Regions from separate parts of the Pseudomonas sp. DTU12.1 genome, predicted to be linked through region 3. Evidence: predicted binding sites of a transcription regulator. Region 3 holds the regulator's gene; each other region holds the start of a gene.

The links. Region 3 encodes FliA, which starts transcription of late flagellar genes. Its sites were predicted from a motif close to CTAAAGTTTNNNNNNNNNNNGCCGNTAA; they were not measured.
Region 1: the regulator FliA is predicted to act here: its motif matches at 1,350-1,377, upstream of GDV60_RS03040 (methyl-accepting chemotaxis protein).
Region 2: the regulator FliA is predicted to act here: its motif matches at 1,906-1,933, upstream of GDV60_RS01470 (methyl-accepting chemotaxis protein).

What each region holds. Positions count from the first base shown of each region.
Region 1 covers NZ_CP045254.1:693,493-696,753, reverse strand. The annotation lists gene GDV60_RS03055 (acyl-CoA dehydrogenase) at 1-637, shown strand, start outside; gene GDV60_RS03050 (cell division protein ZapA) at 638-931, opposite strand; gene GDV60_RS03045 (hypothetical protein) at 928-1,158, opposite strand; gene GDV60_RS03040 (methyl-accepting chemotaxis protein) at 1,433-3,058, shown strand; gene GDV60_RS03035 (potassium/proton antiporter) at 3,259-3,261, shown strand, end outside.
Region 2 covers NZ_CP045254.1:306,497-309,757, forward strand. The annotation lists rRNA gene GDV60_RS01455 (23S ribosomal RNA) at 1-1,295, shown strand, start outside; rRNA gene rrf (5S ribosomal RNA) at 1,446-1,561, shown strand; rRNA gene rrf (5S ribosomal RNA) at 1,670-1,785, shown strand; gene GDV60_RS01470 (methyl-accepting chemotaxis protein) at 2,047-3,261, shown strand, end outside.
Region 3 covers NZ_CP045254.1:1,917,333-1,920,593, forward strand. The annotation lists gene flhF (flagellar biosynthesis protein FlhF) at 1-594, shown strand, start outside; gene fleN (flagellar synthesis regulator FleN) at 695-1,528, shown strand; gene fliA (RNA polymerase sigma factor FliA) at 1,525-2,265, shown strand; gene GDV60_RS08515 (chemotaxis response regulator CheY) at 2,434-2,808, shown strand; gene GDV60_RS08520 (protein phosphatase CheZ) at 2,827-3,261, shown strand, end outside.

The DNA of each region.
Region 1 (3,261 bases), 1.2 Mb from region 3:
GTTACTCGACCTGCTGACCCCGATCGTCAAGTCCTGGCCCTCGGAGTTCTGCCTGAAGGCCAATGAACTGGCGATCCAGATCCTCGGCGGCCACGGCTACACCCGTGAATACCCGGTAGAGCAGTACTACCGCGACAACCGCCTGAACCCGATCCACGAGGGCACCCACGGCATCCAGTCCCTGGACCTGCTGGGGCGCAAGCTCGCGCAAAACGGCGGCGCGGGTTTGAAGCAGTTGGTTCGCCTGATCGCTGAGACCGGCGCACGGGCCCAGGAGTATCCGTCACTCACGGCCATGCGCGAGCCGCTGGAACAGTTGGTGGCGCGCCTGCAAAGCGTGACCCTGGGGCTGTTGACGGATCTCGCCCAGGGCAAGGTCAACAGCAGCCTGGCGAACTCGGCGCTGTACCTGAAAGTATTTGGGCATACGGTGATTGGCTGGCGCTGGCTGGAACAGGCGATCCGCGCCGAAGAAGGCTTGGCCAAAGGCAATGTAGCGGATGTGGCCTTCTATAAGGGCAAGCTGCAAGCGGCCCGGTACTTCCTGACCTGGGAGGTACCGGGCTGCCATCATGAACTGTCGATCCTGCAGGCACGGGACGATACGTGCCTGACCATGCAGGATGAATGGTTCTGATCAGGGCTGGCCGATGGCCTTGGAAATCACATCGACCGTGGCGCTGACTTGCTCTTGGTAACGGTCGAGTTCCTGCTGGTGACGCTGCTGCATGTCGATCTGTTCGGCACATAGATTCAGCGCCGCCAGCACCAGCAGTTTGTCGCCGATCAGGGTCGGGTACTTCTGCTTGGTGGTTGCCAATGACGCCTTGAGCATGGTCACGGCTTTGAGCAGGGTGTTGTCTTCCCCGTCCGGTGCCTTGATCGAGTAATCCTCACCGAGAATCGAAACGACCTTTATCCCTTCACTCATGCGCTCACAGGACCTGCGCTCACACGCTCAACCAACGCCTGGATACGGGCGGCGGTGGCGCCCTGCTTTTCTTCCTGTTCCATCAGGTTCAGTTGCAGGCTGTCGTTCTCATCCTTGGCGCGGGCCAGTTCCGCCTTGAGGGATTCGTTGGTACCCAGCAATGCTTGATTCTGCTGCACCAGGTCACTGACCAGTTGTTCCAGTTGGCTGAGGGATGTTTCTAACATTTTGAATTCTCGGGCTTTTTCAAAGGGCGGTGACGATAAAGAAAATTCACCGTGGAAGCCAGGGTTATCCTGGCGCGCAGCCCTGATTTCACGGGTCAGGCCACGCTGTGGAGCCTTAGTGACTGCATTTACGCCATCTGGTTCCTGAATCCCTGCCAATCCGTGCCGGGTGCGACAAAAGCGCACAGCCCCTCAAGACTTTGGTCGCATGTCCGATAGGTCATGCTTACCCCGCCTCAAAGCCGCACGGATCGCGCCTCTCCCAGGACCACTCATGTCTCTTCGTAATATGAATATCGCGCCGCGCGCGTTTCTCGGCTTCGCGTGCATTGGTGCGCTGATGTTGTTTCTCGGTATTTTTGCGCTGAACCAGATGAGCAAGATCCGTGGGGCCGCCGAAGACATCACCCAGAGCAGCGTGCCGAGCATTCGCGCCCTCGAGGACTTTACCCAACTGACCCTGCGCCTGCGCGTGCTGTCTTATCGCCTGCTGACCAACCGCGAGCCAGACGTACAACAGAAGACCCTGGAAGCCTTTGAACTGCGCAACCAGCAGATTCGTACGGCCCAGGGCACTTATGAAAAGCTGATCGAAAGCCGTGAGGAACGCTCGGCGTACGACGAGTACGTACGCCTGCTGGGCCAGTACCACCAGATTGAAGAGCGGATGAAGAGCCTGTCGCGCAGCAACCAGATAGAAGAACTGCGCACCCTGCTCAACACGCAATTGCTGAGCAACTCCGAGCAGATCAACGCGGCCCTCACGCGCCTGCTGGACCTCAACAACAGCATGGCCAATGCCACCAACCAAAAGGCTGCCGATCAATATGACTCGGCCTTTGACCTGGTGGTGGCCCTGCTGGTGCTGGCCACCGCACTGACCGTGCTGTTTGCCTGGCTGCTGACCCGCAGCATCACCCTGCCCATCGCCCAAGCCCTGGAAGCCGCCGAGCACATTGCCGAGGGCAACCTGACCCAGTCGATCAAGGTCGATGGCGATGACGAAGCCGGCCGCCTGTTGCGCGCAATGAATAAAATGCAGGAGAAATTGCGCGACACCCTGCAGCGCATTTCTGGTTCGGCCACCCAACTGGCCTCCGCTGCCGAAGAGCTGAACGCCGTCACCGACGAAAGCGCCCGTGGCCTGACCCAGCAGAACAACGAGATCGAACAGGCGGCCACCGCCGTCAACGAAATGACCAGCGCCGTTGAAGAAGTCGCGCGCAATGCGGTCAGCACCTCCGAAGCCTCGAAAAACGCCACGGCCTCGGCGGGTGATGGTCGCGACCTGGTGCAGGAAACCGTCAGCGCCATCGAGCGCATGAGCGGCGATGTGCAGGGCACCGCCACGCTGATCGGCGCGCTGGCCGAAGAGTCGCGGGATATCGGCAAGGTGCTCGACGTGATTCGCGGCCTGGCCGACCAGACCAACCTGCTGGCCCTGAACGCCGCCATCGAGGCTGCGCGTGCCGGGGAAGCCGGGCGTGGTTTTGCGGTGGTGGCCGATGAAGTGCGGGCCCTGGCCCATCGCACCCAGCAATCGACCAGTGAGATCGAACGGATGATCGGCAGTATCCAGGCCGGTACCGAACAGGCGGTGGACTCGATGCGCAACAGCACCGAGCGCGCCGAATCCACACTCAATATCGCCAAAGGCGCAGGGATGTCCCTGGATACCATCAATAGCGCGATCATCGAGATCAACGAGCGCAACCTGGTGATCGCCAGCGCCGCCGAAGAGCAGGCACAAGTCGCGCGGGAAGTGGACCGCAACCTGGTGAACATCCGCGACTTGTCGGTGCAATCGGCCACAGGCGCCAGCCAGACCAGTGCGGCCAGCAGCGAGTTGTCGCGCCTGGCGGTGGATTTGAATGGGATGGTGGGGCGTTTCCGCCTCTGAAATACAGTCACCCCCTGTAGGAGCTGGCTTGCCTGCGATGGCAGCGCCGCGGTGAGCCTGATTCACCGAGGCGCTGCCATCGCAGGCAAGCCAGCTCCTACAAAAGCTTTTTGACAGCGCAGCAATTCAACAGGTTAGAATCGCTGGCACGCAGACTGCATGGTCAGACTGCGCCTCGCCTTATTTCCGGAGTACTGCCTTTG
Region 2 (3,261 bases), 1.6 Mb from region 3:
CAAACCGACACAGGTGGTTGGGTAGAGAATACCAAGGCGCTTGAGAGAACTCGGGTGAAGGAACTAGGCAAAATGGCACCGTAACTTCGGGAGAAGGTGCGCCGGTGAGGGTGAAGGACTTGCTCCGTAAGCTCATGCCGGTCGAAGATACCAGGCCGCTGCGACTGTTTATTAAAAACACAGCACTCTGCAAACACGAAAGTGGACGTATAGGGTGTGACGCCTGCCCGGTGCCGGAAGGTTAATTGATGGGGTTAGCTAACGCGAAGCTCTTGATCGAAGCCCCGGTAAACGGCGGCCGTAACTATAACGGTCCTAAGGTAGCGAAATTCCTTGTCGGGTAAGTTCCGACCTGCACGAATGGCGTAACGATGGCGGCGCTGTCTCCACCCGAGACTCAGTGAAATTGAAATCGCTGTGAAGATGCAGTGTATCCGCGGCTAGACGGAAAGACCCCGTGAACCTTTACTATAGCTTTGCACTGGACTTTGAATTTGCTTGTGTAGGATAGGTGGGAGGCTTTGAAGCGTGGACGCCAGTCTGCGTGGAGCCAACCTTGAAATACCACCCTGGCAACTTTGAGGTTCTAACTCAGGTCCGTTATCCGGATCGAGGACAGTGTATGGTGGGTAGTTTGACTGGGGCGGTCTCCTCCTAAAGAGTAACGGAGGAGTACGAAGGTGCGCTCAGACCGGTCGGAAATCGGTCGTAGAGTATAAAGGCAAAAGCGCGCTTGACTGCGAGACAGACACGTCGAGCAGGTACGAAAGTAGGTCTTAGTGATCCGGTGGTTCTGTATGGAAGGGCCATCGCTCAACGGATAAAAGGTACTCCGGGGATAACAGGCTGATACCGCCCAAGAGTTCATATCGACGGCGGTGTTTGGCACCTCGATGTCGGCTCATCACATCCTGGGGCTGAAGCCGGTCCCAAGGGTATGGCTGTTCGCCATTTAAAGTGGTACGCGAGCTGGGTTTAGAACGTCGTGAGACAGTTCGGTCCCTATCTGCCGTGGACGTTTGAGATTTGAGAGGGGCTGCTCCTAGTACGAGAGGACCGGAGTGGACGAACCTCTGGTGTTCCGGTTGTCACGCCAGTGGCATTGCCGGGTAGCTATGTTCGGAATAGATAACCGCTGAAAGCATCTAAGCGGGAAACTAGCCTCAAGATGAGATCTCACTGGAACCTTGAGTTCCCTGAAGGGCCGTCGAAGACTACGACGTTGATAGGTTGGGTGTGTAAGCGCTGTGAGGCGTTGAGCTAACCAATACTAATTGCCCGTGAGGCTTGACCATATAACACCCAAGCAATTTGCGTCGAAAGGCCAGATTGCGGTGTGTGAAGACGAAACGAACCGAAAGTTCGATTCTTGCAAACACCGACTTCTATTACATACCCAATTTGCTGAAGCGAGGCCAGCTGGCCACGACTCAGTACCCGAATTTCTTGACGACCATAGAGCATTGGAACCACCTGATCCCATCCCGAACTCAGTAGTGAAACGATGCATCGCCGATGGTAGTGTGGGGTTTCCCCATGTGAGAGTAGGTCATCGTCAAGATTAAATTCCGAAACCCCAATTGCGAAAGCAGTTGGGGTTTTGTTTTATGTAGAAGCTCATGAATTTCATCGGCACGATGTGAAAGCAACGGTCCGGTACACAGAATTTCTTGACGACCATAGAGCATTGGAACCACCTGATCCCATCCCGAACTCAGCAGTGAAACGATGCATCGCCGATGGTAGTGTGGGGTTTCCCCATGTGAGAGTAGGTCATCGTCAAGATCAAATTCCGAAGCCCCCGTCTGCTAACGCAGGCGGGGGTTTTGTCGTTTTAGGGCTGAGCGCCCTATCCAGACCGCCTGTCGGTTTCCTACTTAAAAAGAAGATCTATCCCACAAATTCCTAAGATTTATCCAGTCTTGGCCGAAAGCCTGATGAGCCATGCGTGCACCGAAATAGAGCGGTCGTAGAGTTCGCCTATACCATACATGGAATGTTGCATTCGGCACGCTCACCCCCTTTTGGCAAAAAGAAGTCGATGAAATGAATCTCAAGTTCAGTCATAAAATTCTGTTGGCAGCGTCAGGCGTCGTGGTTCTGGCCTTCGCGCTGTTCACGTTGTACAACGACTACCTGCAGCGCAATACCATCAGGCAAAACCTGGAATCATCCATCCAGCAGTCGGGTGACCTGACCGCCAGCAGCGTGCAGAACTGGCTCGGTGGTCGGGTGCTGGTCCTGGAAAATCTTGCGCAGAACGTTGCTCACCAAGGTAGCAATGCCGACCTTCCTGGCTTGGTTGATCAACCGGCACTCACCTCGAACTTCCAGTTCACGTATGTCGGTTCAACCAACGGCGTCTTCACCCAGCGCCCTGACGCGAAAATGCCAGATGGCTACGATCCACGTCAGCGCCCCTGGTACAAGCAAGCGGTCATGGCTGACAAACCCATGCTGACGCCGCCTTATATGGCCGCTGTCGGTGGCTTGATCGTCACCATCGCGATGCCGGTCAAGAAGAATGGTGAACTGCTTGGTGTCGTAGGGGGGGATTTGAGCCTGCAAACCCTGGTGAAGATCATCAACTCGGTCGACTTCGGCGGTATTGGTCATGCATTCCTGGTCAGTGGCGACGGGCAGGTGATCGTCAGCCCTGACCAGGAACAGGTGATGAAAAACCTCAAGGACATCTACCCAGGCAGCAGCGTCCGTATTGAGAAGGTTAACCAGGATGTGATCCTCAATGGTCAGGACCGTATCCTGTCCTTCACCCCGATCAGCGGCTTGCCGGGCGCAGATTGGTACATAGGCCTGTCGATCGACAAAGACAAAGCCTACGCCCCGTTGAGCAAATTCCGCACCTCCGCCTTGATCGCGATGTTCATTGCCGTCACCGCGATTGCGGTATTGCTGAGCCTGTTGATTCAGGTACTGATGCGCCCACTGACAACCATGGGCCGTGCGATGCAAGACATTGCCCAGGGCGAGGGCGACCTGACTCGTCGCCTGGTCGTAGAAAGCAAGGACGAGTTCGGCGAGCTGGGTGGGGCCTTCAACCAGTTTGTCGAGCGTATCCACGCCTCGATCAGCGAAGTGTCTTCCGCGACAAGACATGTGCACGATCTGTCCCAGCGCGTGATGGCATCGTCCAACGCCTCGATTATCGGCTCCGACGAGCAGAGCGCCCGCACCAACAGCGTCGCCGCTGCGATTAACGAACTGGGTGCCGCCACTCAGGAAATCGCCCGTAACGCCGCT
Region 3 (3,261 bases):
TATGTACTTAAGTACGGCGCCCACAATATTGCCCTGGTGAGCATGGACAGCTACCGCATCGGTGCCCAGGAACAGCTCAAGACGCTGGGCCGCATCCTCAATGTGCCGGTGACCCATGTCGACCCGGGCCAATCCCTGGCCAACGCCCTCGACCCGCTGCTGCGCAAGCGCGTGGTGCTGATCGATACCGCCGGCCTGCAAGCCAGCGATCCGGCGTTGCGCATGCAACTGGAAAGCCTGGCCGGGCGTGGGATCAAGTCGAAAAATTACCTGGTACTTGCAACAACCAGCCAAAAACAGGTTCTGACTGCTGCGTACCACAGCTACAAGCGTTGCGGGCTGGCCGGTTGCATCCTGACTAAGCTGGATGAAACGGCAAGCCTGGGCGAAGTGTTGAGCCTTGCCATCAGCCATGAACTACCGGTCGCCTACCTGACCGACGGGCCGCGGATCCCGGATGACTTGCATCTGCCGCGCCGTCATCAGTTGGTCAGCCGTGCAGTCAGTGTGCAAATGCAGGACGAACCCAGTGAAGAGGCGATGGCGGATATGTTCGCCGACCTCTATCACAACCCAGCCAAGCGGGTCGGCTGAAGGCAACATGAAACACAGTGCAATGTACCTACATCGATGGTCTGCTACCGCGGCCACCCTATGTAGCCTGCGGCTAAGCAAGACAAGGTAAAGAAAGAACATGGGCAGCATGCATCCCGTACAGGTGATCGCGGTGACCGGCGGCAAAGGTGGCGTCGGGAAAACTAACGTGTCAGTGAATTTGTCCCTGGCCCTGGCAGAGCTTGGCCGCCGCGTCATGCTGCTGGATGCCGACCTGGGCCTGGCGAACGTTGACGTTCTGCTGGGACTGACGCCCAAACACACCCTGGCCGATGTCATCGAGGGCCGCTGTGAGCTGCGCGACGTGCTGTTGCAGGGGCCAGGGGGGATTCGTATCGTCCCGGCCGCCTCCGGCACCCAGAGCATGGTGCATCTGAGCCCGGCGCAGCATGCCGGCCTGATCCAGGCCTTCAGTGATATCGGCGACAACCTCGACGTGCTGGTGATCGACACCGCCGCCGGGATCGGCGAGTCGGTGGTCAGCTTCGTACGCGCCGCGCAGGAAGTGTTGCTGGTGGTCTGCGACGAACCCACCTCGATCACCGACGCCTACGCCCTGATCAAGCTGCTCAACCGCGACTACGGCATGAACCGCTTCCGCGTGCTGGCCAACATGGCCCAGAGCCCGCAAGAGGGGCGCAACCTGTTCGCCAAGTTGACCAAGGTCACAGATCGCTTCCTCGATGTCGCCTTACAATACGTCGGCGCAGTTCCCTATGACGAGTGTGTGCGCAAGGCTGTGCAAAAGCAGCGTGCAGTCTATGAAGCGTTCCCTCGTTCGAAATGCGCGTTGGCGTTCAAGGCAATTGCTCAGAAGGTCGATACCTGGCCACTGCCCGCCAATCCCCGGGGGCATCTGGAGTTTTTCGTCGAGCGATTGGTGCATCAGACGAGTGCAGGACCGGTGCTATGACAGCCAGCGGCTACAACCTTTACAAAAAATCAGCGCGTGACAGCCAGGGCGAATTGATCGAGCGCTATGCGCCTCTGGTCAAGCGCATTGCCTACCACCTGCTGGCACGCCTGCCCGCCAGTGTCCAGGTCGAAGACCTGATCCAGGCGGGGATGATCGGCCTGCTCGAAGTGTCGACCAAGTACGACGCGAGCAAGGGTGCGAGTTTCGAGACGTATGCGGGTATCCGCATCCGTGGCGCGATGCTCGATGAAGTGCGTAAAGGTGATTGGGCGCCGCGTTCGGTCCACCGCAATACCCGGATGGTGAGTGACGCAATTCGCTCAATTGAAGCAAAAACCGGTCGCGACGCTAAAGATCACGAAGTTGCGGCCGAACTCCAATTGAGTCTCGACGATTACTACGGGATTTTGAACGATACCTTGGGCAGCCGCCTGTTCAGTTTCGACGACCTGCTACAGGACGGCGAACATGAAGGGCTGCACGAGGACGGCGCGAGCGCTCACCAGGAGCCTTCACGCGACCTGGAAGATGAACGCTTCCAGGGCGCCCTGGCAGAGGCGATTGCCAACCTGCCGGAGCGTGAGCGGCTGGTGTTGGCGCTGTACTACGACGAAGAGCTGAACCTCAAGGAAATCGGTGAGGTCCTGGGGGTCAGCGAATCGCGGGTCAGCCAGCTACATAGCCAATGCGCGGCCCGCTTGCGGGGGCGTTTGGGAGAGTGGCGAGCGCGCTGACAGGCAGTGTGGGGACACTGTGAGCGATAACCGCCAGGGCGCAAGCCGGGCGGGAGCGGCTCGTGGTGCGCCCCGGCAGTCCTTTTTGTGTAATGCCTGTTGAATGATATGGCGCGCCCAGGTGCTGGACGCGTTTAAGACTGCTTGGAGGTCGAATTGGACAAGAACATGAAAATCCTCATCGTTGATGACTTCTCAACGATGCGGCGGATCATAAAAAACCTGTTGCGTGACCTTGGGTTCACTAACACGGTCGAGGCGGATGACGGTATTACGGCGATTCCGATCCTCAACAGCGGGAGCATCGACTTTCTGGTAACCGACTGGAACATGCCTGGCATGACCGGTATCGATCTGCTGCGCCATGTGCGCGCCGATGAAAAACTGCGCAATCTTCCGGTGTTGATGGTGACCGCCGAAGCCAAGCGTGAACAGATCATTGAAGCCGCCCAGGCTGGGGTCAACGGCTACGTGGTCAAGCCATTCACTGCATTGGCGTTGAAAGAGAAGATCGAAAAGATCTTTGAACGCATCCACGGTTGATGTCGCCACGGGGGAGCTATGGAGCATAAAGAAACATCGCAGGGGGACTTTGAGTCGACCTTGAAAAAACACGCTCACCAGTTGGTCGACAGCCTTGAAAAAGGCCAGTTCGGCGACGCGGTGCAGTTGATCCATGAGCTCAACCAGACCCGCGACCGCGGCCTGTACCAGGAAGTGGGCAAGCTCACCCGTGAGTTGCACAGTGCGATCGTCAATTTCCAGATCGACCCGCACATGCCCCAGGCCGAGGAAATCTCGCAGATCACCGATGCCACCGAACGCCTGTCCTATGTGGTCAGGCTGACTGAGGCGGCAGCCAATCGCACCATGGACCTGGTGGAAAACGCCACGCCTCTGGTGAACGGCATGGCCAATGAGGCCAAGGCGTTGAGCGCTGACTGGGGGCGCTTCATGCGTCGCGAAGTAGGCGCAGAAGAATTTCGTGACCTGGCG